Linked DNA regions of Lujinxingia sediminis. The protein of the gene in region 1 interacts with the protein of each later gene in a pairwise test. Links are inferred from orthologs where the notes say so. Each region holds a gene or a part of one and is shown in the gene's direction. Other genes may lie near its edges.

The links.
Region 2: the proteins of EA187_RS11490 (region 1) and mrdA interact in binary tests that used the Escherichia coli proteins (3 or more experiments, as listed by UniProt). The link is inferred for Lujinxingia sediminis from one-to-one orthologs.

What each region holds. Positions count from the first base shown.
Region 1 is NZ_SADD01000005.1:272,796-282,332, reverse strand. Bases 4,119-7,165 are described here. They hold EA187_RS11490 (penicillin-binding protein 1A), read left to right. Parts: upstream 4,119-4,456; coding sequence 4,457-6,874; downstream 6,875-7,165. Other genes in these bases: EA187_RS11485 (sulfite exporter TauE/SafE family protein), read right to left, coding at 6,940-7,165; EA187_RS11495 (COG1470 family protein), read left to right, coding at 4,119-4,341. Outside these bases: EA187_RS11505 (transglutaminase TgpA family protein), read left to right, coding at 1-609; EA187_RS11500 (AAA family ATPase), read right to left, coding at 628-1,605; more of EA187_RS11495, read left to right, coding at 1,816-4,118; more of EA187_RS11485, read right to left, coding at 7,166-7,356; EA187_RS11480 (hypothetical protein), read left to right, coding at 7,545-7,883; translational GTPase TypA, read right to left, coding at 7,984-9,537. UniProt on the Escherichia coli protein: Cell wall formation. Synthesis of cross-linked peptidoglycan from the lipid intermediates.
Region 2 is NZ_SADD01000001.1:1,025,561-1,034,943, forward strand. The notes cover bases 2,508-5,400. They hold mrdA (penicillin-binding protein 2), read left to right. Parts: upstream 2,508-2,937; coding sequence 2,938-4,863; downstream 4,864-5,400. Other genes in these bases: EA187_RS04215 (hypothetical protein), read left to right, coding at 2,508-2,903; rodA (rod shape-determining protein RodA), read left to right, coding at 4,860-5,400. In the rest of the region: EA187_RS04200 (peptidylprolyl isomerase), read right to left, coding at 1-75; EA187_RS04205 (rod shape-determining protein), read left to right, coding at 456-1,493; rod shape-determining protein MreC, read left to right, coding at 1,549-2,382; more of EA187_RS04215, read left to right, coding at 2,388-2,507; more of rodA, read left to right, coding at 5,401-5,972; EA187_RS04230 (ABC transporter ATP-binding protein), read left to right, coding at 5,984-7,618; EA187_RS04235 (nucleotide pyrophosphohydrolase), read right to left, coding at 7,640-7,975; EA187_RS04240 (Rieske (2Fe-2S) protein), read left to right, coding at 8,020-8,352; EA187_RS04245 (aldehyde dehydrogenase family protein), read right to left, coding at 8,356-9,383. UniProt on the Escherichia coli protein: Catalyzes cross-linking of the peptidoglycan cell wall. Responsible for the determination of the rod shape of the cell. Is probably required for lateral peptidoglycan synthesis and maintenance of the correct diameter during lateral and centripetal growth.

The sequences.
Region 1 (9,537 bases):
CTGCGACGCGTTGCGCGGGTGGTCGCTCCGCAAGGCGCGCCCTCAGATCGAGGATCCTCCGCCGAAGAGGACCGGGAGCAAGAAACGATACCGCTTAAAGATGCGATCTTCGGGCTGGGCTGGCTCACGCTGATGGCCGCCTCAGGCTGGCGAGGCGCCACCGGCCCGGCGCGCAGCCCTGCACGTCGCGCCCTGGGCATCTCCATGTGGATGGGCCTCGGCGCGCTCTGGGTGAGCTGGTTTCTGGGCTGGTCGATCGAGCACGCGCTGCTGGGTGCCTTCAGCGTAGGCGGCGCCTTCTCGGTGGCGCTGATGCTGGTGAATCGACCGCAAAAGATGGCGCGTTACGAGGTGAGCCGGGCCTTCGAAACCATCGCAAGGGCCGGGGCTCGGCGAGGTCTGGAGCGCCGTGACGATGAGGGCCCCCAGCGCTATCTGGAGCGCGTGGCAGCGAGTCTGGATGAGGCCGGCCGAGGGCATGTCGAGGCGTTTCAGAGGCGCTACCTCAACGTGCGTTTTGGGGGTGGTCCCTACGGCCCGGCGCAGGCGCGCGAGCTCCGCCGCCATGCCCGTCAGGTGGTCCTGGCGCTACGGCGCGCCGCTCGCTGAGACTCCGACATCCAGCGCTCAAATCGGAACGGGAACCGACGCCACGATCGACTCGATAAGCGCCTCACTCCGCCCTCGGTCTTGCCCCCCCGACGTCATGCTCAGACGGTGGGCCAGAGTGGGCACGAAAAGCTCTCTGGCATCATCGGGAACCGCGAAGGTTCGACCTTCCATCAGCGCAATCGCCCGCACTCCTCGCATCATCGCGAGCACGCCGCGGGTGCTTACCCCGACCCGGATTTGATCGTGGGTGCGCGTCCGCTCGACGACTTCGAGGACGTAGTCCACCAGGCTCTCCTCCACGTGCACCCGGGAGGCCATACTCTGGACCGCGCGCAACGCGTCACTGCTACAGACCGCCTCCAACGCCTGCACCGGCTCGACCATGCCGCGCTCCATGATGATCGCGCGCTCCACGTCGCGGCGTGGATAACCGATGGAGAGGCGCATCATAAAGCGGTCAAGCTGACTCTCGGGAAGCGGGTAGGTGCCGTGATGGTCGAGGGGGTTCTGCGTGGCCAGCACCAGAAAAGGATCGGGCAACTCGTAGGTCGTATCGTCAACGCTCACTCGCCCCTCGCTCATCGCCTCCAGCAGGGCCGACTGAGTGCGCGGGGTGGTGCGGTTGATCTCGTCAGCGAGCACAAGGCCGTTGAAGATCGGTCCGGGCCGAAAGGTGAAGGCCTCGCGGGACTGCGAGAAGACGGAAACCCCGACGATATCCCCCGGCAAAAGGTCGCTCGTGAACTGCACGCGTTGAAAGCTCAACCCCAGGCTCCTGGCGAGCGCCAGAGCCAGGGTCGTCTTACCCACCCCCGGAACGTCTTCGAGCAACACATGCCCGCGAGCAATCGCACTGGCTACCGTCCATCGTACCGCCTGCTCTTTGCCCCGAAACACACTGGAGACGTTTTGCACAAGATCCGCGGCAATGCGCGATGCAGCCTCCGGACTCATCACCTCGGTCGACTGTGGGGGTAGAGCGTCGGCGCTCATAGTACTCCTGACTCAATGGATCGATCGCGGCAGCGCGCCACAGGGCTTTCAGGGGACGCAATCTGGGAACGAAACGTAACAAGGCCAGCCCGGCTTTGCTACGCGCGAAATCCTCGCAGAGGCGCTTGCCGGATGGGAGCGAGGACGTAGTTTGAGAGCGTCGCGACGATTCCTTGCGACGGCATCAGCGTTCATTCCGGGGGGAAGAGCATGTTCCGCACATCCTTCGTAACGATCCTTTTCTGTTGGGTGGCCATTGCGCTTGTCTCCTGCGTGGAGGCAACAGGCACGTCCCGACTCAAGCTGGAACCTCGCCAGCTCGAGCTTGAAGCCGCTCCGGGCCAGTCGCACGTGGTGCGGATCGTCATTGAGAACCAGCGCGACCACACCCAGACCTACGCCCTGGGCGCCTCGACTCCACATGTCGTGCCTTCACCGTCGCGGGTGACGCTGCCCGGCTACACAAGCGCCGAGGTAAAGGTAGAGGTTCGCTGCCCGACATCACCGGGGGGCTACACGCACGAGCTTGAGGTTCGCGCGCTTCATCAAGGAAGCCTCGATGTGCTTCCCATCACCATGATGTGCGTCTCTCCTGAAACCCAACACGCCACCCTGCGCGTAGGCCTTAACGGCCTTCCCGAAGGCGTGGCAACGCCGGCAATGCTGCTCGCGCCGACGGGAGAACGCATTCCACTGAAAGCCGACACAAACCCACATAGCCTTCCGCCGGGAAGCTATCGATTACGTGTTCCCGACATTGCCGCTGCAGGAAAACGCTTCGTTCCCGATCTTCGGGAGGTCGACGTTCAACTTCTGCCTGGAGGTCTTCACGAAGTCGTCCTGTCCTTCGTGCCCGCGCCCGGTGAGCAGGCCGCCAAAGTGCAAGTATCTCCGCAGGGGCTACCCGACGGCGCCTCGATGACCATTGCGCTGCGCGCCGCCAATGGAGCCGCCATCGCGCTGAGCCCAGACCGCGTCGTGGAAGGGCTGCCTGCGGGAACCTACACGCTGACCTACAGCTGGGCCCATGGCACCCTGCCTGAGGGCTCGCCCTGGCTGGGCCGTCCTCTTCCCGCACAGCACATCCTCGAACTCACCGAGAGAAGCCGCATCGAGCTCCGACCGACCTTCGTCGATGCCCGCACCATCACCTCTTCGCTCGACCGCGGCGAAGACAGCCTCCGGCGCGCCATCGCAGAAGCCCTCGATGGCACCACGCTCTACCTGCCGGACACGCTCGACCCACTGGTGTTGGAAGACGTCATCCTCATCGACAAAGATCTCGTCGTCGTGGGAAGCGGCCCCAAACACAGCGTCCTCACCACCCACGCACAGACCGGGGCATTTAACGTCGAAGCAGGACACACCCTGACCCTGGCGCGCCTCACTCTGCAGAACGCGGCCAGCCCGGATGCACCGGCGATTCACTCCCAGGGCCATGTGGAACTCTACGACGTGGGCTTTCAGAACAACGTCAGCGAGCGCGCGCCTGCCGCACTCGCTGTACAAGCCAGCCTCATCGCCAATGATCTCATCATGGTCGGCAACCGCAGCGCTCAGAGCACCGGCGGGATCTGGGTGGGCCCCGACGGTCTCGCCATGGTCAGTCACCTTCAGGCCATCGACAATCAGGGAAGACACGGGGGGGCGATCGCCAACGAGGGTGAACTCATGCTGGCAGACGGGCAGTTCACACTCAATCAGGCCGATGAGGGCGGCGCGGTCTACAACACCGGTCGACTCCGTGGTGAGCGGTTGTCGCTCTGGTACAACCGCACCCGCGCTATGGCTGGCCCCGGAGGCGCCATCAGCTCGCGGACCTACGCGCACCTCTCGCATACGACCTTTGGCTCCAACCTGGCCCGGGTTGGCGGGGCGCTGAGCACTCGTGGCGATGTGACGATCGCCTGGGCGACCTTCTACGCCAACCTCGCTGATCGCGCGCCTGACACGCATGCCACTTCCGAAGCGAGTCTGCGCATCGAGGGAAGTCTCTTCTTCCGAAAAAGCGTCGATAATATTAATTATGAAAACTCAACTCATTCAAGCGAACGCTTCAACGTCACTGTGGATCCCGACACGGCACGCATCGGATATCGGCAGGGGCTGGCCGACACGGTTCTCCCGGCCGACGTCGCCCCCCTTAGCGCCACCACGCTCGCTCCGGAACACTGCGCCCTGCTGCGCTCTTCCCCCACCACGCTGGACCAACTCGGCACCCCCAGGCCCCCCTCTTCGCACTGCACCCCGGGTGCCATTGAGCCCTTCTTCTCGCCACCGCTCATCGACACGCTCAACCCGGGCCTCCGCGCTTCGACCCCACATACAGGACTCTTTCTCTCGCACCAGGGGCAGACCTACCACTTCCAGAACGCCTTTCGTCGCGAGCATCCCCTGCATCTGGCCGGCGGCCATCTGCGAACCCGCTTCGCTCCCTCGCAACGCATCTGCCACGCCTCCGTCCTTGTCACCTCTCCCACAGAGGTGCTGCCAACCCTGAGCATGGCAACCACTCCAGCCACACAGCCCGCCACCGCCTCGCCCCTGGGGCAGGGTCGATGGCGCTACGAGCTGTTTAGCCCGACCCCCATCTCGGAGTTGCACCTGACGACGAACGCTTCGGATCTGGCCATCCTGGAGATCCAGGCCAGCGATCGGGGATGCACATCGCCCCCCACCCTTGACACCCTACCCCCGCCATCTAATCTGCCCGAGGACTCCCCCTCGCCGCCCTGATCCCCGGCACCTGACCCGGCCATCTTTGGGCGGGACACCCCACGCCCGGAGCAGGGAATGCGACAGGTCGCGCACCGGGTTTTCCCGGTGCCCCCTCGGCCCCCAGGACGAAGTTATGGCCCGATCCCGACGCTCTTCCAAACGCTCAAAATCCCGTCGTTCCGGCGGCAGCCGCCTGGCGTCTCTCTTTAAATGGATGATCATCCTCATCATCCTGGCCGGGCTCGCCGGCGTCGCCGGACTTGCCGGCATCTTCTACTACTTCGGGCGTGATCTTCCCGAGATCCTCAAGCGAGAAGACTACAACCCTCCCCAGGTTTCGCAGGTCTTTGCTGCAGAGGGTGAGCTTATCGCCGAGTTTCATAAACCCGGCGAACGTCGCACACTCGTTGCCCTCGACCGCATTCCCCCGGTGGTTCAGAACGCGTTTATGGCCGCCGAAGACGCCGAGTTCATGACACACTCCGGCGTCGATTACATCGGCCTGGTGCGCGCGGTGTATTACGCGCTTCGCTACGATCAGGGCATGCGCGGCACCTCGACGATCACGCAGCAGACCATCAAAAACCTCATGCTCACACCGGAGCGCGCCTACGAGCGTAAGATCAAAGAGATGATCCTCGCGCGCGAGCTCGAAAAGAACCTCACCAAAGAGGACATCCTCTACCTCTACCTCAACACCATCTACCTGGGGCACGGCACCCACGGTGTCGAAGAAGCCGCTCAGCATTACTTCGGCAAGAGTGTCAGCGAGCTCAACGTCCAGGAGGCCGCTCTTATCGCCGGACTCACCTCGGGCCCGGAGGCCAACACCCCCTTCCGCAACATGGAGGGGGCGATGGCCCGGCGATCCTACGTGCTTCGCCAACTCTGGGAGAAGGGCTTCATTGAGGAGGGCGTCTACCGCGAAGCCGACGCTACCGAGATCGAGATCATACCCCGCTCGCAATCCAAACCCCACCTGGGTAGCGCCCCGTACTTTGTTGAACACATCCGTCGCGACCTCATTGAGCGCTACGGTGAAGAGAAGGTCTACGCCGGAGGCCTGCGCATCCACACCACCGTCGATCTCGACATGCAGATGGCCGCTGAGCGCGCCGCACGCCAGGGATTGCGCACCTACGACCAGCGCCGTGGCTACTTCAAACCCAAACGCCGCCTGAAAGAAAACGACATCGCCAAGCACGTCGCCCAAAACCATGAAGAACACGGCGGCACGCTGCGCCCCTCTCAGGTGTACGAAGGCGTGGTGACAGGCGTCGACACCGACGAAGAGCGCGTCGACCTGCAAATCGGCCAGGTCAAGGCAACGCTCGCACTCGATCCGCGCACGCGCATCCTCGGGGAAGGCCCCGATGCCAAAACCATCGACGAGGTCTTTGCCCGCGGCGATGTTCTACGCGTGCAACCTCTGGCCGAGGTGGGTCCGGACAACACCGACCCGGTCCTGGTGCGTTTTGAAACCAGCGCCGAGGTCGCGCTCGTCGCTATCGATCCGGTCACACGCGAGGTTCGTGCGCTGGTGGGGGGCTACGACTTCAACACCAACAAGTACAATCACGCGTTGCAGGCGCGCCGCCAGACCGGGTCCTCGTATAAGCCTCTGGTCTATGCCGCAGCACTCGAAGCCAAAGTCATCACCCCGGCCACCATCTACCTCGACAGCCCCACCGTCTATCAGCTGCCCGGCGGCGAGAGCTGGTCGCCGCGCAACTCCGACGGCAAGTGGCGCGGCCCGATCAGCGCGCGTGAAGGCCTCGCAGCCAGCCGCAACGTCGTCTCTGTGCGAGTGCTCGACGACCTCACGCTCCCCAAAGCAATCGACTTCGCCAAACGCATCGGGATCGAAAGTCCAATCGTCGACAACTACACCATGGTGATGGGCTCGAGTGAGATGCCGCCCATTGAGATCACCAATGCTTACGCCACCTTCGCCGCGGGCGGCCAGCTTGCAGAGCCTCGCTACCTGCGCCGGGTGGAGTCGGCCGGCGGCGATCGCGATCTTTTCCAGACCCACGCTGAGCCCGTGCTCGCTCCGGAGGTCGCCTACCTGACGACCTCCATGCTCCAGAGCGCAGTCGAGGGCTATGTCGATAGCAAAGGCAACCAGCGCGGCGGCACCGCAGGCCTACTCAAGGCCGTCGGGCACCCGGTGGCCGCAAAGACCGGCACGACCAACGACAGCCGCGATGCCTGGCTGGTTGGCTACACCCCTGACCTGGTCGTCGGGGCCTGGGTTGGCTTTGGTGACAACCGCTCGCTGGGGCCGCGTCAGTACGGCGGCACGGTCGCTGGTCCGATCTTCCGCGACTTCCTCATCGACGCACTCGAAGGTCACGACGGACCCCAGACCTTCGAGCCCCCGGTCACCGGCATCACCACGGCGCTGATCGATCCCATCTCCGGGAAACTCGCTCGCTCCGAGGCCGAAGGTTTTGAGGAAGTCTTCCTGGTCGGCACCGCTCCTACGGACTATGCGCCCCGCCAGGAAGAGGATTCTGGCGAGAGCTTTCTCTTTGAGCAGTTCCAATAAGGCGAAATCCGGCTTAGAAGCCCCCGCTGATCCACCGCCCGGCGCGGGCGCCGCCGATCACCATCTCAAACGCCGAGATGCTCACGACCGCGAGCAGTACCCACCGAACCCATTGGCCGGCATGAGGCCAGCGGACCATCATCCGCGCGCCAGGCCACCCTCCGGTGCCCTGCCCCCGGCGCGACCACCAACCCGGCCGGCCAGTTGACCTGGCCCCGGGTGATAAAGATCGGCAACGAGGCCAGTGTAAACACGCTCACCGCCACACGTTTAAGCGCGTTGGCACGCGCAACGTCTTTGCCGAGCACCATCACCATCGCCATCAAGAGCAGCACGCCGACTCCGGCCTGTAAAAACCCTCCCCAGATGCCGACGGCAACCAACAGCAGCGCACGCGCCGTGGCGAAGCCTTCTTTGCGTGCGTCCCCTCCCTGACGCCTCCACCTCTGGGGTCGAGTCCGGCCAGAACCACCAGCGGCCACATCTCCACGCTGAGCTCCATCGGCCCCCCTGGCGTTGCAATCTTTTGCAAGTGAAATTTTTGGGCATCGTCGCAATCCGCATTACAACCAGAACGTCGGGCAACCGACGATCCCCCTCAATGCCCGGCCCGGGCTGCCACCCTGGCCGGACACGCTTCCCGAAGCCACGGACGGCAACAGGAGCAACAATGCGACAGATTCTCTGCACATTCAAAACGCCCGACGACTACTTCGAGCAGCTGAAACGCTACAACGAGCACTCCCGCCACGGCGACACGCTTGCCTTCCTGGGAGCGTTCGGACTTCGTGATGGCGAAGTTGTGCGCGTGGGCATCATCGTCGAGAGCTGTCAGCAACGCACCGATCTGCATATGCGCATCGTTGAACGACGCCCTTCCCGCGTCGGTGCCGAGCGCGGTGCCCCCTGGCGCTACCAGGCGGTTGTCACTACCGAGGATGCCATCTGGCTTCAGATGTTCTCCTCGAAGATGGTGACGCTTAAACGCGTCGGTCATCAGTCGGCTTAACCCCAAAGCCCCAGGCTCGGGTCCAATGGCCCCGAGCACCCCACAAAAAAAGCCCCCGGAGCGCCTACTCCGGGGGCTTTTTTATGTAGCTTTGACGAGCTTACTTACGTTTGCGCAGGCTGTGGTTGAGCTCGGCCTTACGCAGACGAATGGAGGTCGGCGTGATCTCCACGTACTCATCGGCCTCGATAAACTCGATGGCCTTCTCCAGCGTCATCGAGACCGGCGGAGAGAGAATCAGCGCATCATCGCTTCCCGAGGAGCGCATGTTGGAGAGCTGCTTCTTTTTGTTGGGGTTCACAACCAGGTCATTATCACGGCTGTGCAGACCGATGATCTGACCGTCATAAACCGCCTCACCGGCACCCACGAAGAGCGTGCCGCGATCCTGCAGGTTGAAGAGCGCGTACGCAGTGGTATCACCCCGCTCCAGCGCGATCAGCACACCGTTACGCGAGCTCAAGAGCTCACCGCGGAAGGGCTCGTAACCGGCGAAGTTGGTGTACATGATGCCCGTGCCACGGGTATCGGTCAGGAACTCCGAGCGGTACCCGAAGAGCCCGCGCGACGGCACCCTGAACTCCAGGCGCTGGGTGTTGTCGCTGTTGACATCCAGACGCACAAGCTCGCCCTTACGCTCACTGAGCTTCTGAATGACCGTCCCGGCGTAATCCTGCTCGGTTTCGACGATGACCTCTTCGATCGGCTCGAGCTTTTTACCGTTCTCGTCTTCGCGATAGATGACGCGCGGCTGCGAAACCTGCATCTCGAACCCCTCGCGTCGCATCTGCTCGATGAGAATCGAGAGGTGAAGCTCACCACGACCCGAGACGATAAACGCATCGTTGTTCTCGGTTGGCTCCACCTTGAGCGCCACGTTCTGCTCAAGCTCACGGTCCAGACGCTCGCGAATCTGGCGACTGGTCAGGTACTTGCCCTCCGTACCTGCAAAGGGCGAGTTGTTGATCATGAGCACCATCGAGACGGTGGGCTCATCAATGGCGATCATAGGCAGCGGGTTGACCGCGTCCGGCGAGCAGATGGTCTCACCGGGCAGAATGCCCTCCAGACCGGCCACCGCCACGATGTCGCCAGCACTGACTTCTTCGCGATCGACGCGGTCCAGCCCCTTGAAACCAAAGAGCTTGGTGATGCGAGCGCCAACCTGCTCACCGTTGATCTGGCAACGCACCACACGATCACCGATGCGCATCTTGCCGCTGAAGACGCGACCGATCGCCACACGCCCGAGGTACTCGTCGTACTTCAGCGTGGCGACCTGCATCTGCAGCGGGCCTTCGGGATCATCCTTGGGCGGGTCCACATACTCGACGATCGCTTCGAGCAGCGGGCGCATGTCGGTGGACTCGTCCTCGAGTTCTTTTTTGGCAAATCCACCCAGGCCGGAGGCGTAGACCACCGGGAAGTCGAGCTGCTCGTCGTTGGCCTCCAGATCCCCGAAGAGATCGAAGACCATGTTGAGCACGGCGTCGGGGCGGCCGTTGGGGCGGTCGATCTTGTTGATGACCACCACCGGTTTAAGCCCGAGCTCCAGCGACTTGCGCAGCACGAACTTCGTCTGCGGCATCGGGCCCTCAAACGCGTCGACAAGCAGGAGCACCGAGTCGACAAGTTTGAGCACACGCTCAACTTC
Region 2 (9,383 bases), on another replicon or contig:
GAAGACGACGATCAAGAGACCGACGAGGATGTAAGAGAAGCCACTTTTGGTGGAGCGGCGCATTTGATCGAGCATGGGGAAGTAACTCCTGCGACAATTCTTAACGAGGGCCGACGACGCGCTCGCGTCTCCGAGACAAGGCGCGCACACCAGTGCAGACGGAATCAATGCCTGGTGCGAAAGGTTCAATTCCGCCGGGCGGCTCAAGGCGGGGGATGTTAACGAGTCGGGATCCGGTTGGCAAGCTCGCCGCGCTCGTGATGGAAGGGCCTGTGACGCGGTGTAGCAGTCATGCAGGCGCCGCCCGGAGCGAGGTGGTGATGGTGGTCTTTTCGCTTGTGTTACTTTAACGATCTTTGTTAGCAGACGGGCTGCTTGCGCGCCGTGTGAAGGGCGCGGGTCGGCTCCCACGTGGCGGGTCGACCGTTAAAGCACGTCACCTACAGGAAAGGCGAATGTTCAACAAGCTCCTCGGCCTCTTCAGCGATGATCTGGCCATCGATCTGGGCACGGCCAATACCCTTGTGTATGCCAAGGGCAAGGGCATCGTATGCTCTGAGCCGTCGGTCGTGGCAGTGCAGCGCGATGCGCGTGGAGGAAAACGCGTTAAGGCGGTGGGGCGCGTTGCCAAAGAGATGCTCGGGCGCACGCCCGGTAGCATCGTAGCGATTCGCCCGATGAAAGATGGCGTGATTGCCGACTTTGAAATCACCGAGGCGATGCTGCGCTACTTTATGGGTAGGGCGCATAACCGTCGTAAGCTCTACTCCCCACGGGTTATCATCTGTGTGCCTTATGGCATCACCGAGGTGGAAAAGCGGGCGGTTCGGGAGTCGGCGCTGCAGGCTGGCGCTCGCGATGTGTATCTGATCGAGGAGCCGATGGCCGCCGCGATCGGGGCCGGGCTTCCGATTGCGGAACCCTCCGGCAATATGATCGTCGATGTGGGCGGGGGTACGACGGAGGTTGCTGTGATCAGCCTCTCCGGGATTGTGTATTCGCAGTCGGCGCGCGTCGGCGGTGATAAAATGGATGAGGCGATCATCCAGCATATGAAACGCAAATATAACCTGCTCATCGGTGAGCGGACCTCCGAGATGATCAAGTGCACCATCGGTACGGCCTACCCGACCGAGGATGTGATGACGATGGAGGTCAAAGGGCGCGATTTGGTAGCCGGGCTGCCCAAGACCCTGGAGGTCAATTCCGATGAGATCCGCGACGCGCTGCAAGAGCCGATCAATGCGATTGTAGAGGCTGTGCGCATCGCGCTGGAGCGCACGCCTCCTGAACTCAGTGCTGATATCGTCGATAAGGGGATTGTGCTTGCAGGTGGGGGTGCGCTGCTCAAGAATCTGGACATTCTCATCCGCGAGGAGACCGGTCTTCCGGTACTGATTGCCGACGATCCGATGTCGGCGGTGGTGCTTGGAAGTGGCCAGGCTCTCGATGAGATGGAGCTGCTCAGTGAGGTTGCCGACCACTCGTATTGATACGGTCGGTGTCGCCTCTTCGCCTAATCCCGTCGTCTGAAGCGTGAGCCTACAGATGTTGCTCGCATGGCTAGAACATCATCGTCGAAAGGTTGTGGCGATGGCGCTGCTGTTGGTGCCGCTGGTGATGTTCGCGACATCCGCGGGGGCGACACCCGGCAAGACTGTCGGGGCGCCAGCCCGCTATGCCGCGGTGCCGATGGGGTGGACTCAGTCGAAAATAAGCGGGTTGATCGGCGTTACGGGCCTCTTCGGTGGGGCCGGGTCGAGTGAACTTCGCGAGGAGAATGAGCAGCTTCGGGAGGAGGTCGATCGTCTGCGCGAAGAGAACACGCGGCTGATCGGTGTGCTTCAGGAGAACGGGCGGCTGCGCGAGCTCGTCGGGTTTCGTGAGCGCCATCCCGAATATAACCTGATTCCGGCGCGCGTGATTGCGCGCGATACGTCTCCGTTCTTCCGGGTCTTGAAGGTGGAGATCGCCGCTGATGTGAAGCTGGAGCCCCGGATGCCGGTGGTGAGCGCGCAGGGGGTTGTGGGGCAGGTGCACCAGGTCTTTGAGGGCTATGCTGATGTGGTGATCGTCTCGGATCCACGCAGTCGCATCGATGTCGTCAGCCAGCGCAACCGTGCGCAGGGAGTGGTCGAAGGGCTGGGACATGAGCGGGACTATCAGGGGCGGATCTCATATCTCTCGGAGCGCGACGAGGTGGTGGTGGGCGATGTGATGGTGACCAGCGGGATGGGCGGGATCTTTCCGCGAGAGCTGGTCGTGGGGACGGTCGGGGAAGTTCAAGAGTCGCAGCGGGGTCTGTTTCAAGAGGCGGTCATTTCGCCGTCTGTGGACTTCTCACGGCTTGAGGAAGTCTTTGTGATCGCCGGGGCGGAGTAGTCAGGATGCCGACTCTGATGGTGGTCGTGGTGGCCTGGCTGATGCTGGTGATCCAGGGGGCGGTCGGGGGCTGGTTTGGGGAGTGGTTGGTGCCTCAGCTGGCGATCTCGGTGGTGGTGTATCTGGGGCTGGAGCGCACGATGGTTGCCGGAGGCGTGGCGCTCTTGCTGCTGCTCTGGCCGATCGAGTGGCTGGTGGGCGGGGTTGGCGGGATCTACAGCCTCGGGCTGGTGGTGGTGTTTTTTCTGATGCAGCTCTTCAGGGGGAGGGTGCAGGGGAGTTGGGGGCTGTCCCGGGGAATTGTGGCGGGGCTGGCGACGCTTGTGCAGAGTCTGGTGATGCTGCTGGTGCTCACGCTCTCGGAGTCGGGTGAGCGCGTGATGGCTTCGATCGCCTGGCAGATGTGGACGAGTTGCTTTGCGACAGCGCTTGCGACGCTTGTGGTGGGGCGAGTGTTCGGGCGGCTGGATCGTTTGATGGATCCTCGTCGTGGGCGTAACGTGTTGGAGTTCCGGTCTTGACGCCTCTGGCGAGGACCGATGTGCAGGCGAGCAGATGGCATTAGGCGACCTTCCAACTCGGGGGAGGCACGGAGAACTGGCGGAGTATGGCGCTCGCTATGGCTGGACACTGGCGATCGTGCTGGTGGCGTTTGGCATAATCGCGCTGCGCCTGTGGCAGATTCAGGTGATCGAGGGGGAGCGCTACTACCGGGCTGCCACCGAGAACATTATTCGTCAGGTGGAGGTGTCGGCACCGCGGGGTCGTATCCTGGATCGCTACGGTGTGGCTCTGGCCGAGAATCGCCCCTCGTTTGATGTGTATATGGTGCCGCATATCTTTCGGCGTCACGCTGACGAGGAGGCCTATGCGTTGCTCAAGCGTTACATGAACCTTTCGGAGGCGGAGCTCGCACGGATTCGCGGGATGGTCGAGTCGAATCGCGGTGAGGTGCTTCTACGGCGGGATGTCCCGCGCCTGGAGGTCGCGCGTCTGGAGGAGGACCGCTTGCGCCTTCCCGGCATTGAGGTTCGGGCGACGGCGCATCGGCACTATCCGCTGCACCATGTCGGGGGCCATGCGGTGGGGTTTGTGGCCGAGGTGGGCCGCGATGAGCTGCGGAATCTTCGAGCCTACGGCTACCGTTCCGGGGACCGAGTCGGTCGGATGGGGCTGGAGAGCGCCTTTGAAGAAGTACTTCATGGATCGCCGGGGTTGGACCGCGTGGTGGTCGACGCGCGGGGCAACCGCCAGGGGGAATCGCAGACGCGTTTTCTCATCGGGGAGTACCAGCGTATTGAGCCGGTGGCGGGTCGAGACGTTGTCTCGACGTTGGATGCTGACCTGATGGTTATCATCGATGAGGCGATGAGGCGATACGCAGCCGGGGCGGTGGTGGCGGTGGACCCGCGGGACGGCTCTGTGAGGGGGCTCTATAGCAAGCCTCACTTCAATCCAAACGCCTGGTCGGGACGGCTCTCGGCGATGGAGAAAATGCGCAGCGACAACGACCCCTTTAAACCGATGCTTGATAAAAGCGTGAACGCGTACTTCCCCGGCTCGGTCTATAAGATCGTGGGCACCTGGGCGGCACTGCACGACGGGATTTATGAGCCTCATGATGAGGTGGACTGCCCGGGATACTACCATTTTGGCGGTCGGCGGTGGCGCTGTCACAAGCGCGGGGGCCACGGGGATGTTGATGCTTACACGTCGATGGCGCTCTCCTGCGACGTCTACTTCTACAAGCTGGCCGAAGAGATGGGGATGGACCGAATGGCGGAGTTTGCTCGCCGTTTCGGGTTTGGGGAGCGCACGGGCTTGCCGATCAATCATGAGTCTGCCGGGCGGATTCCGGACACCGAGTGGTATCGGCAGTACGGACCGGACGGGTATACTCGAGGGATGGATTTGAACTCCGTGCTGGGGCAGGGCGACACGTTGACGACCCCGTTGCAGGTGGCGATGGCGTACGCCGCGATCGCCAACGGCGGTGACCTGTATTATCCGAGGATGGTGGAGGAGATTCGTAACCAGAGCGGTGATGTGGTCTTCGCTTATGAGCCCCGGGTGAGGAAGAAGGTGGGAATCGATGCGGAGTCGCTGGAGGTGCTGCGTCGTGGTCTGTGGATGGGGGTGGAGGACGACATTGGAACGGCCTCACGGCTTCGGCTGGATCATGCCGAGGTGGCCGGGAAAACGGGTACTGCGCAGGTCGCGAAGCTCGGAGCGGTGCGGGTTGCGAACAGTGATAAAGAGATTCGGCTTCGAGACCACGCCTGGTTTGCGGCGTATGCGCCCTATGATGATCCGGAGCTTGTGTTGGTGGTGTTTCTGGAGCACGCCGGGCACGGCGGAGCGGAGGCGGCACCGGTGGCGATGGAGATCTTTGATCGTTATCTGACGCGCAAGCAGGGCTTCGATGCGCTGGAAGTCAGGCTGGGAAGCGCTCCCCTGGAGCGGGCGGGGGAAGCGCCATGAGAATGGGTGCTAAGACAGGTGCGGCAGCGCTGGTCGAGCGTATCGAGTGGCCGCTGGTGATCGTTGTGGTCCTGCTGGCGGCGTTGGGGCTCCTAAACCTGCGCAATGCGTCACTGAACTCACCGGCTTCGTTCCACCTTGCCCAGGCGGTCTGGTACATGGTGGGGCTCGGGGCGATCACGGTGGTTACGGTGATTCACACGCGATTTTTTCAGCGCTGGGCCTACGTGGGGTTCGGGGCGGTGGTGCTGCTTCTGGTGGCGGTGGCGCTCTTTGGCACGGAGCTCAACGGGTCGAAGCGTTGGCTGAACTTCGGGGCATTTCTGGTGCAGCCTTCGGAATTGTTGAAGCTGGCGGTGATCGTGGTGACCGCGCGTTTCTTCAACGATCGCAATAAGGAAGGGAGTCACTCGCTTCGAGAGCTTGTGGTGCCGACGGCGATTGTGCTCTCGGGGGTGTTCTGGGTGTTCAATCAGCCGGACCTGGGGACATCGCTGGTGATCCTGGCGATCTTCGGGACGATGGTGCTCTTTGAGGGGGTGCGCTGGCAGAGCGTTGTGGCTCTGGCGGTGGCCGGTGTGATTGCGCTTCCTTTCGGATATGCGTTTGGGTTGAAGGAGTATCAGCGCGATCGAGTGCTGTCGTTTATGAATCTCGACGCGGATACCCACGGGCAGTCATGGCAGGTTCGGCAGTCGATGATCGCGTTTGGTTCGGGGCGGGTATGGGGAAAGGGGCATGAAGAGGGCACCCAGGTTCAGAAGGGGTTTGTGCCGGAGCATGAGAACGACTTTATCGCTGCGAACTGGGGGGAGGAGCGTGGCTTTGTGGGGATGCTCCTCTTGCTCGGGTTGTACTTTGCGTTCGTTGCCGCGGCGCTCAATGTGTCTCGGAAAGCTCGGGATCGTTACGGGGTGCTCGTCGGGGTGGGGGTAGCGGCGCTCTTCTTCTGGCATACGGTGGTCAATCTGGGGATGGTGACCGGGATGTTGCCGGTAGTGGGGCTGACTCTGCCGATGCTCAGCTATGGGGGGAGCAGTCTGTTGACGATGATGGTGGCGATCGGGCTGCTCTTTAACGTGAGTTTTCACCGGCCGTCGTACGGCTAAGGGGTTGGTTCGTGGCGGAGCAAGCTGAGGCGACAGACGATCGCGAGAATCTGCTCTTGCCCGGAGAGCCGCGGTGGGAAGGGGGGGATGGCGAGCCGATCATCGAGCTTGTCGATGTGTACAAGAGTTTTGGTGATGATCATGTCTTAAAGGGGCTGAGCCTGAAGGTGATGCCGGGGAAGATCACGATCATTATCGGGGCGTCGGGCTCGGGTAAGAGTGTGTTGATCAAGCATATGAACGGGTTGTTGAGGCCGGATAAGGGGACGGTGCGCCTCTTCGGTCAGGATGTCTCGAAGCTGGGGGATCAGGCGCTGGACCGGCTGCGTAAGCGGGTGGGGACGATGTTTCAGAATTACGCGCTCTTCGACTCGTTGACGGTGCGGGAGAACGTGGCGTTTGCGCTGGTGGAGCACGGGGCGATGGCCCGTGCGCAGGCCGAGGAGCTGGCCGAGACCATCATTAAGGACCTCGATCTGGGGCATGCCCTGGATCAGTATCCGGCGACACTGTCCGGGGGAATGAAGAAGAGGGTAAGTCTGGCTCGGGCGATTGTCTCGAACCCGGAGGTTGTGCTTTTTGATGAGCCTACGACCGGGCTTGATCCGGTGATGATGGAGTTTGTGGACAAGCTGATCGAGGAGATCACGCGCAAGTACGCGCTGACCAGTGTGTTGATCAGCCATGACCTGGCCACGATCTTTCGCATCGCCGACCAGGTTGCTGTATTGGCCGAGGGGAAGATCATTTGCGTGGGGCGACCGGAGGAGATTCGGGAGAGTGAGGACCCACGGGTTCAGGAGTTAATCGGGGGGAAGGCCAAGTCGCAGATCGAGGTGCATGCTTCTGACGGGGCGGAGAAGGCCGAGATGATCGTGCGCATGAAGGGGGTGCATAAGGGCTGGGAGAGCAATCAGGTGCTGCGCGGGGTTGATTTTGAGGTGCCCAGGGGCACGTTGACGACGCTGATCGGTGGGTCGGGCTCCGGGAAGAGCGTGATGATGAAGCACCTCTTGGGGTTGCTGAAGGCGGATCGGGGCAGGGTGGAGGTCTTTGGCCAGGATCTCTCGAAGCTCAGCGAAGGGGATTTGCGGGAGTTGCGCACGAAGGTAGGGATGCTTTTTCAGCATGCAGCGCTCTTTGACTCGATGAGCGTGCGGGAGAACGTGGCGTTTCCGTTGGTAGAGCGTCGGGTATGCAGTCGCAAGGAGGCCCACGAACGGACGGACAGGCTGCTGGAGCAGCTAAAGTTGATGGAGATCGCCGATCAGGTACCGGTGCAGATTTCCAGCGGTCAACAGAAACGGGTGAGTCTGGCACGTGCGCTGGTAACGGAGCCGGAGCTCTTGATTTACGATGAACCGACCACGGGGCAGGACCCGATCATGTCGCTCTATGTGGAGGAGATGATCATGGAGGTCCAGGAGAGCTTCGACGTGACGAGTATTGTGATCAGTCACGATATGGCGTCGGCGTTTCGTACGGCGGACGTGATTGCGATGCTGCATAAAGGGGAGATTATTGCCTGCGGGCCGCCTCAGGTCATTGCGGCCGCGGAGGACGAGCGGGTACGCAACTTCGTGTATGCCGCGGATGTAGCTGCGCAGGAGCGCGAGGCGGCGGCGCGGCGAGGAGGTGGGGGGTGAGTGTGGATGAGGTGCTTGCGTTCAGGGAGAGCGCGGGGTGAAACGCCCGGCGTCGCGAACGTCGTATTTTTTAAAGACCTGGTTGAGGGCTTCGTCGAGGTCGATGTCGAGGGAGTTGGCCAGGGCCAGGATGACAAAGAGCATGTCAGCGAGCTCTTCGGCGGGGTTTCCCTTGCCTTCGGTGGACTTGGGGGGCTTGTCGCCATGGAGGTGGTTGATGGCGCGGGCGAGTTCTCCGAGCTCTTCGGTGAGCCTGGCGAGGTTCGAGAGGGGGCTGAAGTAGCCCTCGTCCCACTGGTTGATCCAGGCGTCAACTCGTGCTTGTAAGTCGGGGAGTGATGGGGGAGTTTTCTTCATGTGAGTTCTGAGGGTTTGTTGGAGCTAAAGGTTAAGGAGTCGACGTGGCAGGACCGGTGGTAGAGGCGACGCGATATGTGGACGTGTCGGATGTCGAGGCGGTGAAGGAAGGGGAGGGGACGATTGTGTTTGTGGGCGTGAGGCGTCTGGCGCTCTTTCGGTTGGGGGATGAGGTGCACTGCATCGAGAATCGCTGCCCGCATGCCGGTGGGTTTCTGGGGCTGGGGCGGGTTGAGGGGTGCCAGGTGCGGTGTCCGAGGCATGACTGGGCGTTTGATTTTACCACGGGAGATTGCCTGAGCGACCCCCGCTACGACGTGCGTCGTTATCCGGTGCGTGTCGAGGGGGGCCGGGTGCTGGTGGGTGTTGCGGAGTAAGGCTTAGCCGCGAAGTGCCTGGGTGAGGACGCCGGCGAATCTGGCGAGACCGGGGTTGAGCTCGAAGCGGGTGAGGCGTTCGGCGACTTTTGCGGTGTTTTTGGTGGTGACGAACCAGGGGGGCCTGGGGAAGGCCTTGAAGGGGCCACGGATGACACTTTTCTCGGGTTTGTCGAAGAGGAAGGTGTTGTGGACGACGCCGATGCCGGAGCCGATGTCCTGGTAGGTGTGTCCGGGGAATGCGCCCCAGGGGGTGACGCCGAGGCCGTAGCTGACGGCAGGCCAGTGGTTGACGACAACGCTTCCGTAGCGCAGCTCGGCGATGGCCTGTTCGAGGGCTGCAGCTTCTGAACGCTGGGTGCGAGGGTCGATGAGGATGGAGGCGCTGAGGGTGCCCCAGAGGCGCTCGTTGCAGAAGTCAGTGGCGTGTTTGAGGAACTCGGAGGGGGAGGCAGCGTCGAGGGAGGTCTCGCACATCACGCCGCAGAAGGACTCGGTGGTGAAGCAAACGTTGTCGGTGTCGTCGGCCGGGACGTTGGGTATGAGACCCCAGGGGAGGATGCCGTCTTCGCGGGGGCCGAAGAGTTCGGCCTGGTCGTTGGCGTTGATGAAGGTGTCAAAGCGTTGTTCGGCGCCGGGGTAGTACGCGACGCGTTTGTCGATGTCGCTGAGTACGCCGCGGAGCGTGTTGAGAAAGGTCTCGCGCTGGGGCCAGTCCTTGTGGGTAATGAGGACGCGTGCGGCGTTGCAGTTGAATCCGCCGTTGTTGGCAAGCTGGGTGGCGACGTTTTCGGCCTGGAATTGGAGCTCGCTGTCGGACCAGTTGCCGGGGGTGACGATGATGGGGCTAACGTTCCCGAGTTCACTGGTGATGCGTTTGGTGAGTAGCGGCTCGTCGTTGGCTTTGCGTCTGTCGCCTTCGGGGCCGGTGCCGTAGACGATGGCGTCGTGGGTGATGTCGCTGCCGGTGATGTGGATGTCTTCGACGATGGGGTGGTGGCAGAGGTAAGCGCCGACGTCGGCACCGCCAT